3 regions of the Spongiibacter sp. genome follow, and region 3 is predicted to be linked to each of the others. Evidence: predicted binding sites of a transcription regulator. Region 3 holds the regulator's gene; each other region holds the start of a gene.
The links. The regulator LexA, encoded in region 3, represses DNA repair genes until DNA is damaged. The targets are predictions, from matches to a motif close to ACTGTNTNTANANACAGT.
Positions count from the first base shown of each region.

Region 1: the regulator LexA is predicted to act here: its motif matches at 2,622-2,639, upstream of imuA (translesion DNA synthesis-associated protein ImuA).
Region 2: the regulator LexA is predicted to act here: its motif matches at 5,161-5,178, upstream of AC5DB9_RS15320 (YebG family protein).

Region 1 is NZ_CFHTQA010000058.1:7,630-15,301, forward strand. It holds gene AC5DB9_RS15480 (alkaline phosphatase family protein) at 1-1,120, shown strand, start outside; gene AC5DB9_RS15485 (hypothetical protein) at 1,189-1,920, shown strand; gene AC5DB9_RS15490 (pyridoxine 5'-phosphate oxidase C-terminal domain-containing protein) at 1,923-2,522, opposite strand; gene imuA (translesion DNA synthesis-associated protein ImuA) at 2,661-3,422, shown strand; gene AC5DB9_RS15500 (Y-family DNA polymerase) at 3,425-4,876, shown strand; partial or broken gene AC5DB9_RS15505 (error-prone DNA polymerase) at 4,883-7,672, shown strand, end outside.
Region 2 is NZ_CFHTQA010000056.1:5,154-12,825, reverse strand. It holds gene AC5DB9_RS15345 (peptidylprolyl isomerase) at 1-299, shown strand, start outside; gene AC5DB9_RS15340 (UDP-2,3-diacylglucosamine diphosphatase) at 303-1,049, shown strand; gene AC5DB9_RS15335 (MiaE family protein) at 1,083-1,694, opposite strand; gene AC5DB9_RS15330 (DUF1289 domain-containing protein) at 1,762-2,232, opposite strand; gene acnB (bifunctional aconitate hydratase 2/2-methylisocitrate dehydratase) at 2,442-5,069, shown strand; gene AC5DB9_RS15320 (YebG family protein) at 5,213-5,491, shown strand; gene AC5DB9_RS15315 (efflux RND transporter permease subunit) at 5,540-7,672, opposite strand, start outside.
Region 3 is NZ_CFHTQA010000042.1:22,528-30,199, forward strand. It holds gene mfd (transcription-repair coupling factor) at 1-2,406, shown strand, start outside; gene AC5DB9_RS13725 (CsiV family protein) at 2,445-3,233, shown strand; gene AC5DB9_RS13730 (S-methyl-5'-thioinosine phosphorylase) at 3,198-3,944, opposite strand; gene AC5DB9_RS13735 (mechanosensitive ion channel family protein) at 3,937-4,986, opposite strand; gene AC5DB9_RS13740 (DUF6763 family protein) at 5,321-5,641, shown strand; gene lexA (transcriptional repressor LexA) at 5,791-6,393, shown strand; gene AC5DB9_RS13750 (hypothetical protein) at 6,396-6,803, shown strand; gene AC5DB9_RS13755 (hypothetical protein) at 6,832-7,098, opposite strand; gene AC5DB9_RS13760 (hypothetical protein) at 7,177-7,656, opposite strand; partial or broken gene AC5DB9_RS13765 (topoisomerase DNA-binding C4 zinc finger domain-containing protein) at 7,668-7,672, opposite strand, start outside.

The DNA of each region.
Region 1 (7,672 bases), on a different contig from region 3:
TACCGGCATTCTGTCTACTGCCCGCATCACTCACGCGACCCCGGCAGCCACCTATGCCAAATCGGCTGACCGCAACTGGGAAGACATCAGCGATATGCCGGCCGCTGCCGTCACTGCGGGTTGTGAGGATATCGCCTCGCAGCTGGTGAATTTCGAAAGCAATCTGGAAGCGCGCATCAGCGGCATTGATGTCGATGGCATCGACGTGGTGATGGGCGGCGGCCGCCGTCACTTCCTGCCGAAAGACGCCAGCGCCAACAGCCCCGATGCCCTCAGCAGTGTTGAAGGTGACCGCACAGATGGCCGCAACCTGGTTACCGAGTGGCAGACCCAGTACGCCGATGGCAAATATGTCTTTGATGAAACGGGCTTCCTTGCGATTGATCCGGAGAACACCACGCGCCTGTTTGGTTTGTTCAACGAGTCACACATGCAGTACGAAGCCGACCGCAACAATGATATTGCCGGCGAGCCTTCACTGCGCGACATGACGGCTAAAGCCATCCAGATTCTGGACAACAACCCGGAAGGCTTTTTCATGATGGTGGAATCTGGCCGCATCGACCACGCTCACCACGCCGGTAATGCCTACGGCGCGCTGACCGATGCCATTGAGCTGTCAGAGGCCGTTGCCAAGGCGGTGGAGCTGACCAATCCAGAGGAAACCCTGATTATCGTCACCGCTGACCACAGCCACGTGTTCACCATTGCGGGCTACCCCAAGCGCGGCAACCCAATTCTGGGCAAGGTCGTGTCTGTGGGCAAAACCTCACCGGAGCTGGCCGCCGATGGTATGCCGTACACCACATTGGGCTACACCAACGGTAACGGCTTCCGCGACCTGGGTGACGAAACAGACGCGGATGCCGGTTACGATCTGCCGATCAAGACCGGCCGTCAGGACCTGTTGTTTGTGGATACGGAGTCTCCCGGCTACCACCAGGAAGCGCTGGTACCGCTCGGCTCTGAAACCCATGCAGGTGAAGATGTGGGCGTCTATGCCAAGGGCCCTGGTGCATCACTGGTCAGCGGCACCAACGAGCAGAACCTGATCTTCCACGTGATGGACTATGCCGCCGATCTGGTCAACGCGGCAAACGCCAAGCAAGTGGCACCGTAACACCGCCGTTCAGCGGGCCGTTCGCGGCCCGCTTTTCTGTTTTTTGGATATTGATACCGAGTTTCACCATGCCAATTCCTCATTTTTACACACTGCTTCTCAGCCTGACCTTACTGGCCAACCCGGCCATTGCCGAGCGCTGTAACAGCGATGCGGCGATTGCCGCCCACTACCGCATTACCGAGAAGCAGGGCCCCCAGACCCGCCAGCGCGATCTGGTACTTTGGCGCCATGATGGTCGCATCGCCCATCAATACCCCCAGCGCGACATCACCGAGCTGTGGGAATACAACACGGCGGGACACCCCCGGCTGCTGCGCAGCTTCGACGCCTATCAGCGCAGCATTGAATATGCCCCCAATGAGATTCCCAATGCGGCCAGCGCCGACGACTGGTCGCGCAAACAGCAGTTGATCGCCAATTCACAGATTGCGGCTATGCAGCAGCAGGCAAGCCGCGGTGAGGGTTGCGAGCAACGCAGCGACTACACACTGGATGAAAACGGCGCCCACAGCGACTTGCAGTGGCTGCCCCAGCAACGCCTGATTGCCGAGCTGCACTACCAGCGCGGCAATTACGAAGAGCATTGGACACTGATGTCGGTCAATCGCGATGCCAAAGCCGTAGCGGCTTTCTTTGCCGAACGAGACGCCTTCCAGAGCACCGACTACAGCGATATTGGCGATAACGAGAGCGATCCCTTTTTGAGCAAAATGATCAATCTCGGTTTTATCTCCCACGGCGCTTCAGGCATCTACAACAGCCAGGGCCAGGATATCGGTCACGGCCATAATCATTGACGTCAGGGCACCAGACACTGGTGCCGCCACTGCCCGGCGCGGTCGCGCTGATAGCGGTAACGCCGGTGCAGACCATCAGGGCTGGCGGACCAGTGCTCCAGCCAATCGACCTGCAATCGAAGCCCTCGGGCATTGGGGCTGAAGGGAATATCATCAGCGGTATGAGCGCGACGCAAGTCATCAATGCCAGCCGCTAAATCGTCCTCGTCAGCCAGCTCGCTGCTTTGCGGCTGGCACTGCGCATAATAGTGATCCAGCCATTTGCTGCCGTCGGGCTTATGCTGCCAGTGACGGCGCATTTCGTCCTCCTCAAGCAACTGCCAAGCCCCACGCAGTCGGTACTGACGCATCTGCGACGGCCAGAACAACAGTAGCTCACTGTGACCACCGGTCATCAGCGCTCGCCACTTTGGCGAACTGTCGTTGATGAAGATTACCGGCCCACGCTCAGCCAGTTCACGCAACACCAATGTCCGTAGGCTAAGCTCGCCATTTTCAACCGTTGCCAGCGTGCAGGTTTTAGCGGCGGCGTCCCCTTCCGTCATCGCCTGTTGATAGTGTTCACGCAATGCCTGTAAAGGCTTGTCGTGCTGAGCGATCATTGCCGTTCTCCCCGTCTTTTGGCGGGCAGTATGGCCCATCGTTGATTCCTCACCAAGGCGTCCGCTCCACAGATGCTTGACTTTTGCCCTCGACAATATACTGTACATTTATACAGTTATTTTGACGAAGCGTGTGTTATGTCGCAATCACCCAGCCTCAACGAGCTACTCACCCAGCAGCCACTCTGGCGCGCAGGCCGCGCGCCGCTGAACATCGCGCGCGCGGGAGAAGCTATAGACAGTGGCTGGCCGACGCTGAATGAAGCCTTACACCATGGCGGCTGGCCTCGCAGTGGCTCCTGCGAATTACTGCACAGCGCCGTGGGCATTGGCGAGCTGAGCCTGGTATTACCGGCACTGAGCGCCCTCAGTCAACGCCAGGGCATTGCCTGGGTATCGCCGCCTTTCTTGCCCTATGCTCCCGGCTTGCACCAGCAAGGCCTGATACTGGAGCAGCAGTTTCTCTTGCAGGCACCGCCCGCGCAGCAGCTCTGGTGCACCGAAGAAGCACTGCGTAGCGGCGCCTTTGCCGCGGTACTCAGCTGGTCAAGGGATGATCTTCCCCACCGGCAGCTACGGCGCCTGCATCTCGCCGCTCGTGACGGACACTGTTGGCACCTGCACTTTCGGCCCGGCCATTGTGAACAACAGGCTTCGCCCGCCCCACTCCGGCTGCGCCTCACCGCTGAAACAGCCGCGCTGGGTGTCACCGTACTCAAACAACCCGGTGGCCATGCCGGGCAATCTCTCAGCCTGCCTCGCCCTGCAGCGCTGCTGCACCGCCAGCGCCCGGCCCGGCAGTGGCCCGTATCTCTACCTCCGCGACGCCGAATGGCCTTGCATTCCACAGCGGGGCAGAGAGCAGAGAAAGCAACGTCTCCGGCACGAGCATCGGTCTGAGTATGCTGTATCTGTGTTTGCGTTTTCCCCAACTGGGGCTGGAAGCACTGGGCAATAGCGTCGACCGGGAGCAGCCCTCTGCACTGCTTGAAAACGGCCGACTGCGACTGTGCAACCGTATTGCAGAGCAACGGGGGCTCTCTCCCGGCATCAGCACCGGACAGGCGCAGGCACTGTGCCCGGAACTGCATTGTCATCCACGTGACGTCCTGCGTGAGCAGCACTACCTGCAGCGGCTGGCACTTTGGGCCTATCGCTTCAGCGACGATGTCTGCCTGAGTGGAGAAGACGCGCTAATCATCGAGATCAGCCGCTCGAGGCGCCTGTTTGGCTCCATACAACGCCTGCATCGGCGTCTACTCGCTGCTTACCAGCGCCACAACATCACTGTGCAGGAAGGCCTTGGCCCTACTCCGCTCTGCGCAGAGTTACTCAGCTTGAAAGGCATTACCGTTGCCGCATTACTGGCCGATGACGGCAGCTTGCAGCGCCCTGCCATGAAGCGCCAGCTCGCCAGCCTGCCCTGTCAGGTACTACCCACCTCCAGCAAGACCCACAAAGCCTTACACAGCATGGGGCTACGACACTTGGGCGAGGTATTGGCCCTGCCGCGTAAAACGCTGCTCAGTGGTTTTGAGCCGGCATTCTGCGATGCCATCGACCGACTGACCGGTCGCAGTGAGGATGTTCGCCCACGTTTCCTGCCCGGCGAGCGTTTTGTCGGAGAGCGCACACTGCCCGGAGGCGTGCAACACAGCGAGCAGCTTCGCCCCGCCATCGACGAATTATTACAGGAACTGGCAATCTATCTCCGTCTTCGACAGACGCTGCCCCAGTCACTGAACTGGCGATTTCACTATCTGGACGGCCAGCATGAGGACTGGCAAACGCCGCTGTCACTGTCACATTTCGAGCGCCCGGCCCTGCTGGCACTGGTGATGCTGCAACTCGATGGGCGGCGACTGCCGGGAGCGGTCGAGTCTATTGAACTGCACTGCCATCAACTGACAGCACTGCAGCCTCGGTGCGAGCAACTGTTCAGCGATGCCGAGCAGGAACAGCGAAACGCCCAACAGATGCTGTTCAACAAGCTCCGCTTGCGCGTGGGTGAACACGGCATTCGCCGCCTTCAACAACGGGAAGACTGGTTGCCCGAATACCAGGGTGTCGCTTGCCCACAGTCAGCCTATCGGCACAGTAAAATAGCGGCAACCGTTGCATTGCGCCCCACCGTGCTATTGGCTGAGCTGCAGCCACTGCCCGTGCAGGAAGGACGGCCCCTGTGGCAAGGGCGACTGGAGCTGCTCCAGGGGCCAGAGCGTATCGACAGCCACTGGTGGCAGCAGCGCCAGGCCCGTGACTACTACATTGCCCGCCACGAACAACAGGGCTTGTGCTGGATCTTCAAAGATTGTCTCAGCCAGCAGTGGTACCTCCACGGCTTTTTTTCGTGAACAGCCATGCCTGCTCTGCTGAACTGTCAAAGCAATTTCAGCTTTCTATCCGCCGCCTCTCACCCGGAGGAACTGGTAATACAGGCGGATGAACTGGGCTATTCGGCGATCGCCTTGTGCGATGAACTGTCACTGGCGGGCATCGTCCGCGCCTGGCGAGCAGCAAGGGAGCGCTCTATTCGGTTGATCTGTGGCAGTCGGATAAGTCTTGATGACGGCATACAGCTGCTACTGTTGGCCCCAAATCGGCGGGGCTACAATCAGCTTTGTGCACTGATTAGCCACGCCCGCCTGAATAGTCCCAAAGGCGAATACCACTTGGACCGGCAGACACTCGCACGCTTCTGCAGAGACTGTCTGGCTATTTGGTTGCCAGCAATACCCGGCCATGACGAGGCCTCAGGGCACTTCTTACGCGAGTGCTTTGGCGAGCGACTCTGGCTGGGGATCAGCCTGGATTGCCACGCTCAACAGGAACTGCACTATCTGGCCAATTACGAGCTGGCAAAACGTCTTCACTTACCCATGGTGGCAGCCCCCCATATCCGTATGCACAGCCGTCAGCGCCATGCACTGCTGGATGTGCTGACCGCAACCCGCCTGCACTGCAGCGTCGACCAACTCGGACAGCAGCGCCCCAGCAACAGTGAACACCATATCAAGCCACTATCCCTGCTAAGCCGCGACTATCCCCCCGCATTGCTTGAGGAAAGCGACCACCTGGCCAAACGCTGTGAGTTCCGCCTTGATGAACTGCGTTACCAATACCCTACCGAGCTGGTGCCCCGCGGCCAGGCGGCCTGTGACTTTCTCCGCAGTCTGACGGAAGCGGGCGCCAAACAACGCTGGCCGTCGGGCGTTCCCGACACGGTACAGAATCAGCTGGAGCGCGAGCTATCCCTGATCGCCGAACTGAAGTATGAGCATTACTTCCTCACGGTATACGACATTGTTCAGTTCGCGCGAAGCCAGCAGATCCTCTGTCAGGGCCGCGGCTCAGCCGCCAACTCTGCGGTTTGTTACTGTCTGTATATTACCGAGGTGGATCCCAGTCGGGCGCAACTGCTGTTTGAACGCTTCATTTCCAAGGAGCGTAATGAACCCCCTGATATCGACGTAGACTTTGAGCACGAACGTCGAGAGGAGGTCATTCAGTACATTTACAGAAAATATGGCCGCAATCATGCCGCGCTGGCGGCAACGGTGATCAGCTACCGGCGACGCAGTGCCGTACGGGATGTCGGCCGTGCACTGGGATTTGATGAAGCGCTGATCAGCGCGCTTAGCCAGAACATGGCTTGGTGGGATGACAGCGCCAGTCTGCCCGAACGCTTGCGGGAAGTCGGCGTCGACAGCAGTCAATCCCGAGGCCAATTGTTTGTCCAGCTTATTGAGGAAATTCTGGGCTTTCCCCGCCACCTTTCACAGCATGTAGGCGGCTTTGTCATCAGTCGCGCTCCTATCGCCACACTGGTGCCTCAAGAAAACGCCAGTATGCCGGACCGAACTGTAATCCAGTGGGATAAAGAAGACCTTGAGAGTCTGGGCATGATGAAAATCGATATCCTGGCCCTCGGCATGCTCAGCGCACTTCGACGCAGCCTCCACTATCTCAGTGAGCGCTTGGGCAAGCCTATGCAACTGATGGACATTCCCGCCAACGACGACGCCACGTTCGAGATGCTTTGCAACGCAGACAGTATTGGTGTCTTTCAGATCGAATCGCGCGCCCAAATGAGTATGCTGCCCCGACTGCAGCCGCGCAGCTTTTACGACCTGGTGATTCAGATTGCGATTGTCCGACCCGGCCCGATTCAGGGGGGCATGGTGCACCCCTTTTTACGACGTCGGCAGGGTATTGAAGAGGAGGTGTATGCCAATGCAGCCATCCAGTCGGCACTCGGGCGTACAATGGGCGTACCCATCTTCCAGGAACAAGTCATTCAGCTGGCAATGGTCGCCGCCGGATTCAGCGGCGGTGAGGCGGATGCACTTCGGCGGGCCATGGCCAGCTGGGGGCGCAACGGCCACTTGGAACGTTTTAAGCAAAAACTGATTTCCGGCATGCTGGAGCGAGGTTATGAGGAGGAGTTTGCCGAACGGCTGTTCAGCCAAATGAAGGGGTTTGGCGCCTATGGCTTTCCGGAATCACACTCTGCCAGCTTTGCCTTGCTCGCCTATGCCTCCGCCTGGATAAAACGCCACCACCCCGCGGCATTCTTTTGCGGCTTGCTCAACAGCCAGCCGATGGGGTTCTATTCACCCTCTCAGCTCTGCCAGGATGCCCAACGCCACGGCGTCGAACTACTCCCGCCGTGCATTAATCACAGCCACTGGGAGCATAAGATTGATTACCAGACCAAGCAGCCGCGACTGCGCCTTGGGCTGTGTTTAGTCAAAGGGCTGAGCGAATCCCTTGTCAGCCAACTGGTCAGCTGTCGGCAGCAAGACGGCCCGTTTCAGAGTATTGGCAACTGCCTCGACAGGCTGACACAACAAATCCATTACGGTGAGCAACTTGAACAAGCCCTGAAGCGACTGGCCGCCAGTGACAGCTTCCACAGCCTGGAAAAAAATCGTTACCAAAGCTATTGGCAGATTCAGCAGTACCGCCCCAGTGCGGTTCTTAAGGGCAATAGCGCACACCGGCTGGCCCTTGCAGAACCCTCGGAAGTAGCGCATGTTGAACAGGACTATCGGCATACCGGCTTGAGCCTTCGACGCCACCCCATCGCCTTATTGCGGGAGCAGCAGCTTTTGGGTAATTGCTTGAGCACAGAGCAAATTAAAGGCAGT
Region 2 (7,672 bases), on a different contig from region 3:
AGCCGATTGAAAACGAAGCCGACAACGGCCTGAAAAACGACCTCGGCACGCTGGCCATGGCCCGCACCATGGACCCGCACTCTGCCAGCGCGCAGTTCTTCATCAACGTAAAAGACAATGACTTCCTGAACCACAGCGGCAAAACCATGCAAGGCTGGGGTTACGCGGTATTTGGTAAAGTCACCGACGGCATGGACGTGATCAACCAAATTAAAGGTGTTCGTACCACCAGCGCCGCCGGCCACCAAGATGTGCCCGCGGAAGACGTCATTATCGAAAAAGCGGAATGGCAAGACTAAGTCATGCGCTGTCTGTTTATTTCAGACTTGCATCTGGAAGAGGAACGCCCGGCCATCAGCCGGGCGTTTTTCCATTTCCTGGAGCACGACGCTGCCAACGCCGATGCGCTGTACATTCTCGGCGACTTTTTCGAGAGCTGGATTGGTGATGACGACAGCAGCCCACTGATTAGCAACGTCAAACAGGCCCTCAAAACCCTGCGCGACCGAGGCTGTGCCCTGTACTTTATGCACGGCAATCGCGACTTTCTGGTGGGACAGGATTTTTGTGACAACGTCGGCGCCACACTGCTGAGCGATCCAACGATTATTGAACTGGACGGCGAAGCGACACTATTAATGCACGGCGACAGCCTGTGTACCGGCGACGCCGAGTATATGCAGTTTCGGGAAATGGCCCGCTCCCCCGCTTGGCAGCAACAGGTTCTGAGCAAATCGCTGAACGAACGTAGAGCGCTGGCAAAGCAATTGCGCATGGCCAGCAGTGAGGCCAATAGCAACAAGGCCGAAGACATTATGGATGTCACTCCGGCAGAAGTACTGGAGCAACTGCGTCAACATAACTGCCACCGGCTTATTCATGGACACACTCACCGCCCTGCCCGCCATGCACTGACACTGGACGGCAAACCCGGCGAAAGAATCGTGCTGGGCGATTGGGATCAGCGCGGCTGGGTACTGGAAAGCACACCGGGCAAACTCGAACTGCGCCATTTCCCGATCGACGCCAAGAGCGACCAAACGGCGTAAAGCGCTAATCTAGGCAAATTCAGGCAAGGCAAATCAGGCCGCGCACGGCGGCCCACTGTGAAAGCGGAATGCCGTGTCTGCCGATTCGATCAGCTCCTGCTCTCGCTGCCGAAAAACCGCAACCCGCTCGTCAATCGGCTCTCCGGCATAGGCTGCGGCCAGGGTCAGATAGTCTTTGAAGTGCCGAGACTCAGACTTCAGCAGCGACAGATAAAAATCTCGCAGCTCACCGTCCAGATGGGGCGCAATTTTGGCAAAACGTTCGCAACTTCGCGCCTCAATCAGTGCGCCGCAAATCAGAATATCAATCAGCTTGCCCGGATCACTGCTGCGCGCTAACTCGCGCAGACCATTGGCATAGCGAGACGACGACACATGCCGGTATTCCACGCCACGCTTTTTCATAATCGCCAGTACCTGCTCGAAATGCCGCAGTTCTTCGCGGGCCAGCCGCGACATTTTATTGAGCAAATCCAGCTTATCGACGTAGCGAAACATCAGATTAAGGGCCGTTCCCGCCGCCTTCTTTTCACAGTTGGCGTGATCAATCAGCAGCTCTTCCGGGTGTTCTAGAGCGGCATCTACCCACGCTTGCGGCGTTTCGCAGGGGAGAAAATCGAGAACTTCGGAAATATCGATTGCCATAACACCGGTGCCTGAGGGAAGTACAGATTAAAAGAGAGCGCGAGTATACCAGTGTCCACGCACGGGCTCAGCCTTCCTGTTTTTGAATATAGCGCCCGATATAGCGCTCGTAGTGGGCTTGCGAGAGCAGGTAAAACTCACGATCAATGGCCTCGCGGATCTGCAGCAGGCTTTGGTCCTGCCAGGCCGCATCGACCAGAAAGCCGTATTTGCGCGGCTCTTGAATCTGCCCCGCCCCGGCCCGCAGCAATTGAAACAACCAGATATGCGGCGCTTTCTGCGCGGGATAACGCACCCGCTGCACATCCAACTGCCAGGCCAGCAATTCGGCATTCACAATGTGCAATTTGTCTTCCATTACTTGTACCAGAAAACGGTCCAGGCGCTGATCGATACTGCGCTTTTGCTCCTGACTGTAGCTGTTCCAGTTAATCACCTCGTGGCAAAAACGCTTACAGCCCCTGCAGACATCATCGCCGATACCCGTCGAACATACGCCGATACAGGGGGTTGCCACACGGCCAAGCAGATCAGACAAAAGACACTCCAGAGGGATTTACCGCAGCCGCAAAGGGTAAGTGAGACCACCGCCTCAGACAAGCCCTCCGAGCGTTCCGGCAAACCTTAACCTGAGTAGGGTTTTTAAGTATACTTGCCACCCCATTTCGCATCGATGACGGGCATCGATAGCCCCGGCCTCCGGCGATCCCGGACTACGGGTACCGAAACTGAAGAGAGGAGTTAATTGTGCTAGAAGCCTATCGCAAGCATGTTGAGGAGCGCGCAGCGCAGGGTATTGTCCCCAAGCCCCTGAACGCTGAGCAGGTCGCCGGTTTGGTTGAACTGCTGAAAAACCCACCCGCCGGTGAGGAAGCCACGCTGCTCGACCTGATTTCCAACCGCGTACCACCGGGTGTTGACGAAGCCGCCTATGTAAAAGCAGGCTTCCTGTCTGCCCTTGTTAAAGGCGAAGCAAGCAGCCCTCTTATTTCCAAGGAAGAAGCCGTTAAACTGCTGGGCAATATGCACGGTGGTTACAACATCGCAACGCTGGTCGATCTGCTCGACGACGCGGCTCTGGCTCCTCTGGCCGCCGAAGAGCTCAAGCACACCCTGCTGATGTTCGACGCGTTCCACGATGTAGAAGAAAAAGCCAAAGCGGGCAACGAGCACGCTAAAGCGGTCATGCAAAGCTGGGCCGACGGCGAGTGGTTCACCAAGCGTGACGACGTGCCGGAAAGCATTGTTAAAACTGTCTTCAAAGTTACCGGTGAAACCAATACCGATGACCTGTCTCCCGCTCCCGATGCCTGGTCGCGTCCCGACATTCCGCTGCACGCGCTGGCAATGTACAAAATGGAGCGCGACGGCCTGACGCCTGACCAACCCGGTCAAATCGGCCCCCTCAAGCAAATTGAAGAACTGCAGAAAAAAGGCCACCCCATCGCGATGGTTGGCGACGTTGTGGGCACGGGCTCTTCACGTAAATCTGCCACTAACTCTGTACTGTGGTTCTTCGGCGATGATATCCCCGGCGTACCCAATAAGCGCGGTGGCGGTGTGTGTATCGGCGGTAAAGTCGCTCCAATCTTCTACAACACCATGGAAGACGCAGGCGCGCTGGTTTTTGAAGCCGATGTAGAACAGCTGAACATGGGCGACGTGATTGAAATCCGCCCCTACGACGGCGTGATCAAAAATGTTGAAACCGGCGAAACGGTCAGCACTTTCGAGCTGAAGTCCGATGTACTGCTGGACGAAGTACGCGCTGGCGGCCGTATCAACCTGATTATCGGCCGTGGCCTGACTGCCAAGGCCCGCGAATCTCTGGGTCTGCCCACCTCTGACTTGTTCCGAGTACCGGCACAACCCGAAGACACCGGCAAAGGCTTCACCCTGGCGCAAAAAATGGTGGGTCGCGCCTGCGGTCTGCCTGAAGGCCAAGGCGTTCGCCCCGGCACCTACTGCGAGCCGAAAATGACCACCGTGGGTTCTCAGGACACCACTGGTCCGATGACTCGCGACGAACTGAAAGACCTGGCCTGCCTCGGCTTCTCTGCCGACCTGACCATGCAGTCGTTCTGCCACACAGCGGCATACCCCAAGCCCGTGGATATCGACACCCAGCACACCCTGCCCGATTTCATCATGACTCGTGGCGGTGTATCTCTGCGCCCCGGTGACGGCATCATCCACAGCTGGCTGAACCGCATGCTGCTGCCCGACACCGTAGGTACTGGTGGTGACTCGCACACCCGCTTCCCGATGGGTATTTCTTTCCCCGCGGGTTCCGGTCTGGTTGCGTTCGCAGCAGCGACCGGCGTAATGCCACTGGATATGCCCGAATCTGTTCTGGTTCGTTTCAAAGGCAAAATGCAGCCCGGTATCACCCTGCGCGATCTGGTTCATGCCATCCCCTACCAGGCGATCCAAGACGGTCATCTGACTGTTGAGAAGAAAGGTAAGAAGAACATCTTCTCTGGCCGCATTCTCGAAATCGAAGGCCTGGAAGGTCTGACCGTTGAGCAGGCCTTTGAACTCTCAGATGCTTCTGCTGAGCGCTCTGCGGCAGGCTGTACCATCAAGCAAGGTGTTGAGGAAATCTCTGAATACCTGCGCTCCAACATCACCCTGCTGCGCTGGATGGTCAGCGAAGGCTATGGCGATCCGCGTACTCTCGAGCGTCGCGCCAAGAAGATGGAAGAGTGGCTGGCCAATCCGAGCCTGTTGCAGGCCGACGCCGACGCGGAATACGCAGCGGTTATCGAAATCGACCTCGACCAGTTGAACGAGCCTGTGGTCTGCTGCCCGAACGATCCCGACGACGCCAAACTGCTGTCAGAAGTGGCTGGCGACAAGGTTGACGAAGTGTTCATCGGTAGCTGCATGACCAACATCGGTCACTTCCGTGCGGCCGGCAAACTGCTGGATGCGCATAAAGGCAACCTGTCGACCCGTCTGTGGCTGTCACCGCCGACGAAAATGGACCAGCACACGCTGATGGAAGAAGGTTACTACAACATCTTCGGTGCAGCCGGTGCACGCATGGAAATGCCAGGCTGCTCGCTGTGTATGGGTAACCAGGCGCGTGTCGCCGACGGTGCAACCGTGCTGTCGACCTCCACGCGCAACTTCCCCAACCGCCTGGGTACTGGCGCAAACGTCTACCTGACCTCTGCCGAGCTGGCCGCCGTTGGTGCCATCGTTGGTAAGTTGCCGACGCCTGCCGAGTACATGGAATACGCCAAAGATCTGAACAGCATGTCTGCGGAAGTTTACCGCTACATGAACTTCGATCAGATCGAGTCCTTCCAGAAAGGTGCCGAAGAAGGCGCTCGCATCGCCGCTGTGGAAATCACCGAGGTTTCTGCTTAAGCGATTTGCGATCTGTCGCAGAGAAGCCGCCTTCGGGCGGCTTTTTTTATGCCTGACAGGCTTGCGCAGATAAAATCTCCTTGCAATAAATACTGTATTTACATACAGTATTTTGAAATCTCAAACGCAATCAGAGGTGAAGCATGGCGGTTATAGCCAAGTGGATGTGTGACCGGGACAACACGATGTTCGACAGTAAGAAAGAAGCAGATGCCCACGATAAGATGCTGGAGCTGGCAGAGCAATTTACTGCCTTGTTGCAGCGGGAGATTTCCGGCATAGACGACGCTCAGGCCGAAGATTTCGGTATTCTTCTATCTCGTAACAAAGAGCTGCTGATGCAAGCCTGCAAGGGGAAAGTTGAAGCACTGGACGACATCAATAGCGCCGTGACCAGCGATACCGTACGCAAACTTGCCTGAATCGTAATGCCCCGCTTCCAGCGGGGCATTTCACTTCGCTCCGTACCCCTATGAACGCTGACTGCCCTGCTCTTCGCGATCAGCAAGGTGCGGGAAGTATTTCATCAGGTAGGGGCGACGCAGCACTAGAAATGCCGACGGCACAAACACCAGCGACAGAATCGTAGCCAGCACCGTCCCCCCTGCCAACACCACAGCAAACGGTGGCCAGAACGTCCCCTCGGCAATCAGCAACGGCACTAGGCCAGCCACCGTGGTAATGGTTGTCGAGCTGATGTGGCGGGTACAGGCCGCAACGGTATTCACAATCTCATTGCGATTTCCCGCCATCGCCAATGGCGAGGCTTTCAACTCTGTCAAAATGACAATCGCCGCATTCACGGCGAGCCCCATCAAGCCCATCAGACCGATAATGGCCGTGAAGCCGAAGGGATATGAACCTAACCAGAGGCTGAGCATACCCAGCCCGGCAGATTGAATCGCGACGATAAAGACCAGCGCCGACAATCGGAATGAGTCAAAGGCCATGACTACCGTGACCACCAGCAGCACCACAATAATGCCCACGCTGCTGAGCAACTTGCCCACCGCGCGATTGCGGCTCTCCGCCTCACCGCCGACCTCCAGTTCATAACCGGCAGGGACAGCAAAGTTTTCAGCATCCAATGCGCTGCGAACAGCGGCCAACACGGTGGCCGGCAATACGCCATCGCGGATATATATTTCTACCTTATTCACCCGTCGCCCATCGCGACGAGTAATCTGTGCCTGCGCCGACTCCAGCCGCACATCCGCAATCGCCGACAGCGGCCTGGCGCCGGTCGGTAATATCAGCGGGAAAGACAGGAAACGGTCAACGCTGGTTTCCTGAACGCCATCACCGGAAACCCTCACTGGCAACTGTTCACTGCCATCCAGCAAGCTGCTGCTGACAATACCGTCGACGCTGGCAGCCAGCAGTGAGGATAAGTCTCTCAAGCCTACCTGACTACGCTGAGCCTCGCTCTCTTCCACATCCAGCCACAGTTTGGGCACTCGTTCCCCAAGCGAGTTGCGCACGTGGACAACACTCTCGGTCTTCAACGCAATAGCGCGAAGCTCGTCACCCAGGCGGCGCAGCTGCTCCAGATCGGCGCCGTATAAGCGCAGTTCAACCGGGGCAACCGTCGGCGGCCCCTGCCCCAGACGACGGATAATCGGCTGATACTCGGGGAAAGCATTATCCAGCTCCCGCTGCAGTTGCCCGACCAGTCGGTTTGCTGCCGCCGGATCGCTCACACGCGTCATCGCTTGGGCATAATGGGGCGTGCCATCGCGATTATCCAAGAGATTGTAATAAAACGAGGGCGCGCTGCGACCAATAAACCAGTGCAGTTCTTCAACTTCTTCATGCGCTTCAATAACTTCGCTCATGCGCTCCGCTGCACGACGCGTTGCCGCAATGCTGGAGCCCGCAGGCAGGTACACCTCAATATCGATCATGTCGCGATCAGACGGAGGAAAGAATTGCTCCGGCAACTGCTGGGCCAGCATGAACCCTGCCAGCGGCAAGGTACAGCAAAGCAAAGCGGCCCGGCGCGGCATTGCCAGGCAGCGACTGAGAAATTTCCTGAAGCTGCGATCCAGTGATCCCGCAGAGATACCGGGACGATGCTCTGCCGCCAGCAGCCTGCCTGCCACAGGAGCAATGATAAACAATGAAATCAACCAGCTGCCGAACAGCGCAAAGATCACCGAATTGGCCAGGGGGCCTACAAACTCACCGGAAGCGCCGGGCATCAAGGCAACCGGCATAAAAGTCAGTACCGTTGTCAGGGTCGAGCCCAACAAAGGCACCCACAAATGTTTGAAAGCCTTGGTTGAAGCCGCCACCGGGGAATAGCCCTCTTCCCTGTACCGCCTAACCATATCAGCCACCACGATGGCGTTATCGACCATAATCCCCAGCGCGACAATCAGCCCGGTCACCGACATCTGGTGGATGGGCAACCCGGTAAAGAACATGCATGACAGCGCGTATAGCATCGTCAGTGGTAACGACAGTGCGACGATGAACGCCGATCGCCAGCCTAAGGTGAACAGCAAAATTACGAAGATAAAGAAGAAGCCCAGCGCGATATTGCCCAACAGCTCGTTCAAACGCGCCGTCGTATAGCGCTCCTGGGAAAACAGCTCTTCAAT
Region 3 (7,672 bases):
AGTCGTCCGGAGCTGAACCTGGCCAGCGAGACGCTGCCGCCACTGGATGTTGACGCGCGCGCCAGCGATCCGATACGCGCGCTCCGCGCCTATGCGGAAACCCATCGCATTTTGCTCTGCGCCGAATCTGCCGGCCGACGCGAAGCCCTGATCGACCTGCTCAAACGTAATCACCTTCATCCCGCCACGGTCGATTGCTGGCGGGACTTTGCCGACGGCACTCAAGCGCTGGCCATTACCACCGCCGCCCTTGAAGACAGCCTGGCATTCAGCCAGCCAACACCGTTTGCCGTGGTTGCCGAAGCTCAGCTCTTCGGCCGACGCGTCGCGCAGAGTCGCCGGCGACGCAAAACCACCGGCAATGCCGAAGCGGTGGTTAGAAATCTCGCCGAACTCCGCATCGGCGCCCCTGTTGTGCACGCCGATCACGGCGTGGGGCGATATCTGGGTTTGCAGCGTCTGGATGTGGACAATGAAAGCCATGAATTCCTGACCCTGGAATATGCTGACGGCGCCAAGCTCTATGTACCGGTATCAGCCCTGCAGTTGATCAGCCGCTACACCGGCGCCGACGACGAACTCGCGCCGCTCCACAAACTGGGCAGTGACCAGTGGAGTCGCAGCAAACGCAAAGCCGCAGAGAAAATTCGCGACGTGGCAGCAGAATTGCTGGACATCTACGCCCGGCGCGAGGCGCGCAAAGGCCGAGCCTTCGACATTGATAACGACTATCAGCAATTTGCCGACGCCTTCCCTTTCGAGGAAACGCCGGATCAACAAGCTGCTATCGACGCCGTTCTGAGAGACCTGCGCTCCGAACAACCCATGGACCGATTAGTCTGTGGCGACGTGGGCTTCGGCAAAACGGAAGTCGCGGTGCGCGCCGCCTTTATTGCGGTACAGAACAGCAGCCAGGTGGCAATTCTGGTTCCCACCACCCTGCTCGCTCAACAGCACTACGAATCCTTCCGAGACCGCTTTGCAGACTGGCCCTTCAAAATAGAAGTACTGTCGCGCTTCCGCACCGCGGCCGAGCAACAGGCCGTGATCAAGGATTTGCAGGCAGGCAAGATTGATATCCTGATCGGCACGCACAAGCTGTTGAGCAGCGACATTCGCTATGCCAACCTCGGATTGGTGATCATCGACGAAGAGCACCGCTTTGGCGTTCGCCAGAAAGAAGCATTGAAAAATCTTCGTGCCGAAGTCGATGTGCTGACCCTGACGGCCACCCCGATTCCCCGCACACTGAATATGTCCATGTCGGGCATTCGCGACCTTTCGATCATTGCCACGCCGCCCGCGCGGCGCCTGTCGGTAAAAACCTTTGTACGCGAACGCGATGAGGCACTGATCAAAGAGGCCATTCTCCGAGAGGTATTACGCGGCGGTCAGGTGTATTACCTGCACAATGAAGTCAAAACCATCGAGAAAACAGCCCGTGACCTGCAGGCGCTGCTGCCCGATCTGCGCATTGGCATCGGCCACGGCCAGATGCGCGAGCGCGAGCTTGAGCAGGTGATGAGCGACTTCTATCACAAGCGGCACAATGTGCTGCTGTGCTCGACGATTATCGAAACCGGTATCGACGTTCCGAATGCCAACACCATTATTATCGAGCGCGCTGACAAATTTGGCCTGGCGCAACTGCACCAGTTGCGGGGACGCGTCGGTCGCTCCCACCACCAAGCCTACGCCTATTTGCTGACGCCGCCACAGAAGCAACTGACCCGCGACGCCGAAAAACGCCTCACGGCAATCAGTGAAGCAGACGACCTTGGCGCAGGCTTCACACTGGCTACCCACGACATGGAAATTCGCGGCGCCGGGGAACTGCTGGGAGAAGGCCAGAGCGGACAGATTCACTCCATCGGTTTCAGCTTGTATATGGAAATGCTGGATCGCGCGGTGAAAGCCATTAAAGACGGGAAAACCGTCGACCTTGAGTCCAACCAGAGCGATCATACTGAAGTCAATCTGCGTATTCCGGCCCTCATTCCCGACGATTATCTGCCGGATGTCCAGGAGCGACTGATGCTGTACAAGCGCGTCGCCAGCGCCGACAGCCGCGACGAATTGCGGGAGCTGCAAGTAGAAATGATCGACCGGTTCGGGCTGTTGCCGGAGCCCTGTAAACACCTGTTCCGCTGTGCTGAATTACGGTTGCGCGCTATCGCCATAGGCCTGAGTAAAATCGAGGCATCCGGCGCGGGCGGTCGTATAGAGTTTGCCGACGACACAAAGGTTGAGCCCATCAACATTGTGCAACTGGTGCAGAAAAATGCTGCACGCTACCAGCTCGACGGCGCCAATGCGCTGCGCTTTAAAGAGCAGACGGAGGCCGCAGAACAGCGCATTGAGGCAGTGGAACGCTTGCTTGATCTGCTTGCACCCAGTACAACATAGGCCGAGCGCCTCTCGTGACAAGGAAAGAGATTCCCACTATGCATCGCCAACGCTTCTTCGCCCTCCTGTTCGCCACACTGCTCAGTGCGGGCGCGCTGGCTCAGCCCGACGGGCGCTATCAGATCGATCTGGTGGTTTATGCCAACACCGATCCTGCCGCACAACAGGCCGAGGTCTGGCCAGACAATCTTCACCTGCGCTACCCCCACGACTGGGTCCGGCTGAACAACCAAGGGGAAGCGAACCTCAGCCGTGTCGGCACCCACCACCCACAGTTTGCCAAGGCCCTGCGCTCTCTTAAGCTGTCATCGCGTTATCGCATACTGACCCAACTGAGCTGGATACAGGATTTAGAGCCCAGAAAACGCGCACCGGCGGTTCTTATTCAAGGGGGGGAGCGCTACGGCGAGCACTATGAGCTGGAAGGCTATGTTCGTATCGCACTGGAGCGCTATCTGTATGCCGAGCCACAACTCTGGCTTTCGCGCTTTGGCTACCAGCAGGGCAATTACTACTTGCCCAGACGGCCCAACCGCCATCAGCCGATTGACGAGGAAGTGGAGATCCCGCAGGAAGATACCCTCCCCCCGCAGGAGGCACTGGTGGAATTCCCTGGCACAGACATGAGTATTGAGGATAACGCGCCCAGCCAACCGGTTATTCCGGTAGGCGCCGAGCCGGTAGAACGGATCGTAGTGATGAGCGAAGAACGCCGCATGCGCAGCGATGAGCTTCACTATATCGATAACCCGCTGTTTGGCTTGCTGATCATGATCAGCAAGCCCCAAACCTCAACCGTGGCTGAGGATACACTGAGCCAGCAGTGATTTGACCTGCAGCATGCCGGTATCGATGACGGCCTGAATATCTTCCATCGTAATCAGGGTGTCGCTCAATCCGGCACCCGGATTGACCACCAGACACACCGAGGCATAATCCAGCCCGGCTTCCCTGGCCAGCGCAGCCTCAGGCATGGCTGTCATCCCCACCATATCATTGCCGTCTCGCGCCAAGCGTTGAATTTCCGCCGCCGTTTCCAGACGCGGTCCCTGTGTTACCGCATAGGTACCATAGGGCTCGACATCAATATCTGCCGTCTGGGCTGCGGCACACAATCGCAGGCGTAACTCTTCGCAATAGGGGTAACTAAAATCGATGTGTTGGACATTGCCATCCCGGCCATCGTAGAACGTGTGCTCGCGCCCCCAGGTGTAATCATTAATCTGCTCCGGCAAGGCAATTACCCCCGCAACAAAGCGCTCACTGATGCCACCCACTGCGTTCACTGCAATAATCTCACCCGCACCGGCGTCTTTCAGCGCTTGAATATTGGCCCGGTAGTTGATCGCGTGCGGCGGCAGCGAGTGCCCCACACCGTGACGGGGCAGAAACAGAAATTCCGCGCCCTTGTATCTCATCTGATGAATCGGCGCGCTCGGGGCACCGTAGGCAGTCTCCACCTCGCGGGTACCCAACAACTCCGCGCCGGGCCAATCGCACAAGCCCGTTCCACCGATCACCGCAATCGTTTTAGGCATTCTCAATGTCTCCTGCTTCGCTGCCATCGCGAGCAACACGCTCTATTTGTACCGGGTCCATTTTGATAGTACTGGTTGGGTAAGCCACATCGGCCCCCAGCTCATGAACAATCTCGAGAATGTTGAGCAGGATGTCCTGCTTAATTTCATGGTATTTCACCCACTGCGTCGTCTTTGTGAAGGTATACACAAAGAAATCGAGTGAAGACGCATTAAAGCTGTTGAAATTGACGATCAGTGTCTTGCGGGTATCAATTTCGGGATGGTTGGCCAGCATTTCCCGGACCTTGCTGATAATCGCCGGAATGTGCTTCGCATCGTCATAGCGCACACCGATAGTTTCATATATGCGGCGGTTTAACATGCGCGAGGGGTTTTCCACCGAAATCTGCGTGAAGGTGGCATTCGGCACATAAAGCGGACGCTGATCAAAGGTCCGTATGCGGGTTTGCCGCCAGCCGATATTTTCCACTGTCCCCTCAATATTCTTGTCGGGGGACCGAATCCAGTCTCCGACAGAAAACGGGCGATCGAGATACACCATCAACCCACCGAAGAAATTCGCCAGCAAATCCTTGGCGGCAAAGCCCACCGCGATCCCGCCGATACCCCCAAAGGCCAACACCCCGGAGATACTGTAGCCAAGGTTCTGCAGAATCATCAGCACTACGACGATAATCACCGCGCTGCGCACCAGCTTGCCGAGCGCCATGACGGTTGTCTGGTCGATGGGCTCATCGTCGTCGCCATATTCCCGCGACAGAATCCCTGTTTCTATCTCTCGAACCAGCTTGACCAAAAACCAGCCAAGAATCGCCATTACCGCTACCGCGCGGAAGGGCTGTAGCGCCGAAAAGATATCCGCATCCGTACTTTCGCCAATAATCTCCAGTACGTGACTGGCACCAACGACCCAAATCATCAGAATTAGTGGCTTGCGAGACGCCAGCAACAAGGCGTCGTCCCAGAGGTTGTGCGTTCTGGCAAATTTCTCCGCCAGCTTATTGAGCAGTCGTCCGACGAATAAGTTGGCCGTCAGCATGATCAAGACGACGATAAAGACTTCTGTGAGCCATGGGTAATTAGAAAACTCCACACCCTTTAGCCAGTCCTGAGACAGCACCGCAGTTCCTCCGCGCTAGACAGATTATTTGTTATGACCGCGTCCGTTATAGCTGGCTGCACTAAAAAAGCGCGGTCAAAATGGGAAAAGCAGTTTAACTTAGGTAGCCATCCCTCTGAAAGCGCTTGGATTTCGCCATGCATCCAATAATTCACTAAGGAGAAACCACGGTTATCGACGCGCAAATACCGACTGGACACCCCCAGGGGAAGTGATAGCTTGGTGCAAAAGTCGAAGAAAGGAGGCAAGCGTTATGGCGAGCATAGCTCCTCAAGTTGGCAGCTGGTACAAAGACCTTGAAACTGACCAGCAGTTTGAAGTCGTTGCGATCGACGACCGGGAACACACCATCGAAGTGCAAATGATTGATGGCGAGATTTGCGAATATGATCTGGAGAGTTGGCGACAGCTCGCCCTGCAGAGTATCGAAGAACCCGAGGACTGGCGTAATGCCTTTGAGCTCAGCGACGACGACTACCGCGACTGGGGCGACGGCTTAATACCGGAACAACTCTGCAACCCGTTACACGAAATAGAAACTGACGTCGTCAACGGCCTTTTTGACGACTACTGAAACCCTCTCCCCCCTCTGCCCGCCCACGGCTTTACTGGGGCGGGCCTCTTCACATCATACCCTCGCTTCAGAAAATACAGGGCAGCGCTTGCACTGGATAAAATACTGTATATACTCACAGTTACTGTATAGATAACCAGACCGCGATTATGGAAAAGCTAACTGCCAGACAAGCTCAGGTTCTCGAACTTATCAAAAGCCATATTGAAGACACAGGCTACCCTCCGACGCGGGCAGATATTGCCAAGGAGCTGGGGTTCCGATCGCCCAATGCGGCGGAAGAACATCTCAAGGCACTGGCGAGAAAAGGCGCCATTGAAATCATTCCCGGCGCTTCTCGTGGCATCCGTCTTCCGGAAGAACTCGGCATCCCCATTGTCGGTCAAGTGGCAGCAGGTAGCCCTATCCTCGCGGAGGAGCACATCGAAGATCACTGCGCCATCTCGCCAAATTTGTTTACCCCGGCTGCAGACTATTTCCTTCGTGTTCGCGGTGACAGCATGATCAATGCGGGCATCTTCGAGAACGACCTCCTCGCCGTTCACCGCACTCCCGTTGCCCATAACGGGCAGATTATTGTCGCGAGAATCGGTGACGAAGTTACCGTTAAGCGCCTGCAGAAAGAGAAAAGTAACCACCGCTTGCTGTTAATTGCGGAAAACCCGGACTACGCCCCCATTGAAGTTGACCTGCGTGAACAGGACTTTGCTATCGAAGGCCTGAGCGTAGGCGTATTGCGTCGAGGAAACTGAACATGGCTTTTGAACAACGCCCTCTTTTTGACCAGCAGCACCCGGCTGACAACGCGCACATTACGGAAATCACCCTTAGCAGCCAGGCGCAACTGTCGCGCACTCTGCTGTCCGCCATGCTGGGCCAGCTCTGCGGCAACACCGATCCGCGCTGGCTTTGCTGGGTTGCAGATCGGCCGGTCAAACCGCTACTTGACGCCAACAGCCCTGAACGGGGACAGCGCATCCTGCAAGTCGTTGTAAATGAAGGCAGTCTCTGCAATATCGCTGCTCGTGCCCTTGAGCGCGGAAAGAGCCACACCGTCGCGGTGTTACTGAAAGGCCCACTGGGAGCTGCCGAGCGACAACTGCTAACCCACGCTGCAAAGGCAGGCCAGGCCGAATGCCTGGTAATCCACTTACAGGATTAATTGAACGTATACAGAAAGGAAACCGTGCTCAATGCACGGTTTTAGATTGAGGCAACACGCCGTCAATGGCATCTTCATCATCATCGACATCATCTTCCACGTCATCGCTGATGATCTGCGCGGCTTCCAGCCCCGCCTGCACCATGACCCTGGCCAGCTCCAGGCAAGAGCCCGGAATCTGCTTGCGGGTCTCATCAGAAAAGCGAATGGTCACCAACGGCTGCTCATCGCCCTCAGAGCGCTGCAGCACAATATCGCCATTTGCCAATTCAACCAGTTCTAAATAAGACAGCACAGAATATCCCTTGAGTCGATCTTGCCCGAACAACGGGGTTGACCGGTAGTGTAACAAAGGCAGCCTATCTCCGGCCAATCAGTATTCCTGCAGTGTCGCCCGATGCCGGTTCACGGTATCACTCAGGAACTCCAGGGCCTCCCAGCTCCGTTGCAGCGAGTCATCCTCACCGCGAGAAGAAGCAATAAGTGCGCCGGAAGATGCCTGCACCGCAGAGGGCGCATTGATAAACGCGTACTCCAATACCCATTTGAGTCGCGCGTCATGGCTTTCCCTGTCAGCCAGTTCCGCTATCTCCGGCGGATGCTCACCTGATGAGAGGACGCGGGCCGAATAACGACCGATAGGAATCGCCTGCTGAAACCGGGGTTGCTGGAATAGCAAATCCGCTAAATGGCTCTCGTAAGCCAGCCGCAGTTGCCAGAGACAGGATTCAAGACAAGCCCGATGGAAATGCCCTCCCCACTCTTCCCGACTGCCCTCAGTCAGTTGGTTCAAATACTGTCGGGCAAGAAACAGATGGAGGTTGCATTGCCCTCGGTAGGTTTCTGACGACATGCTGTCCCGCCCTATT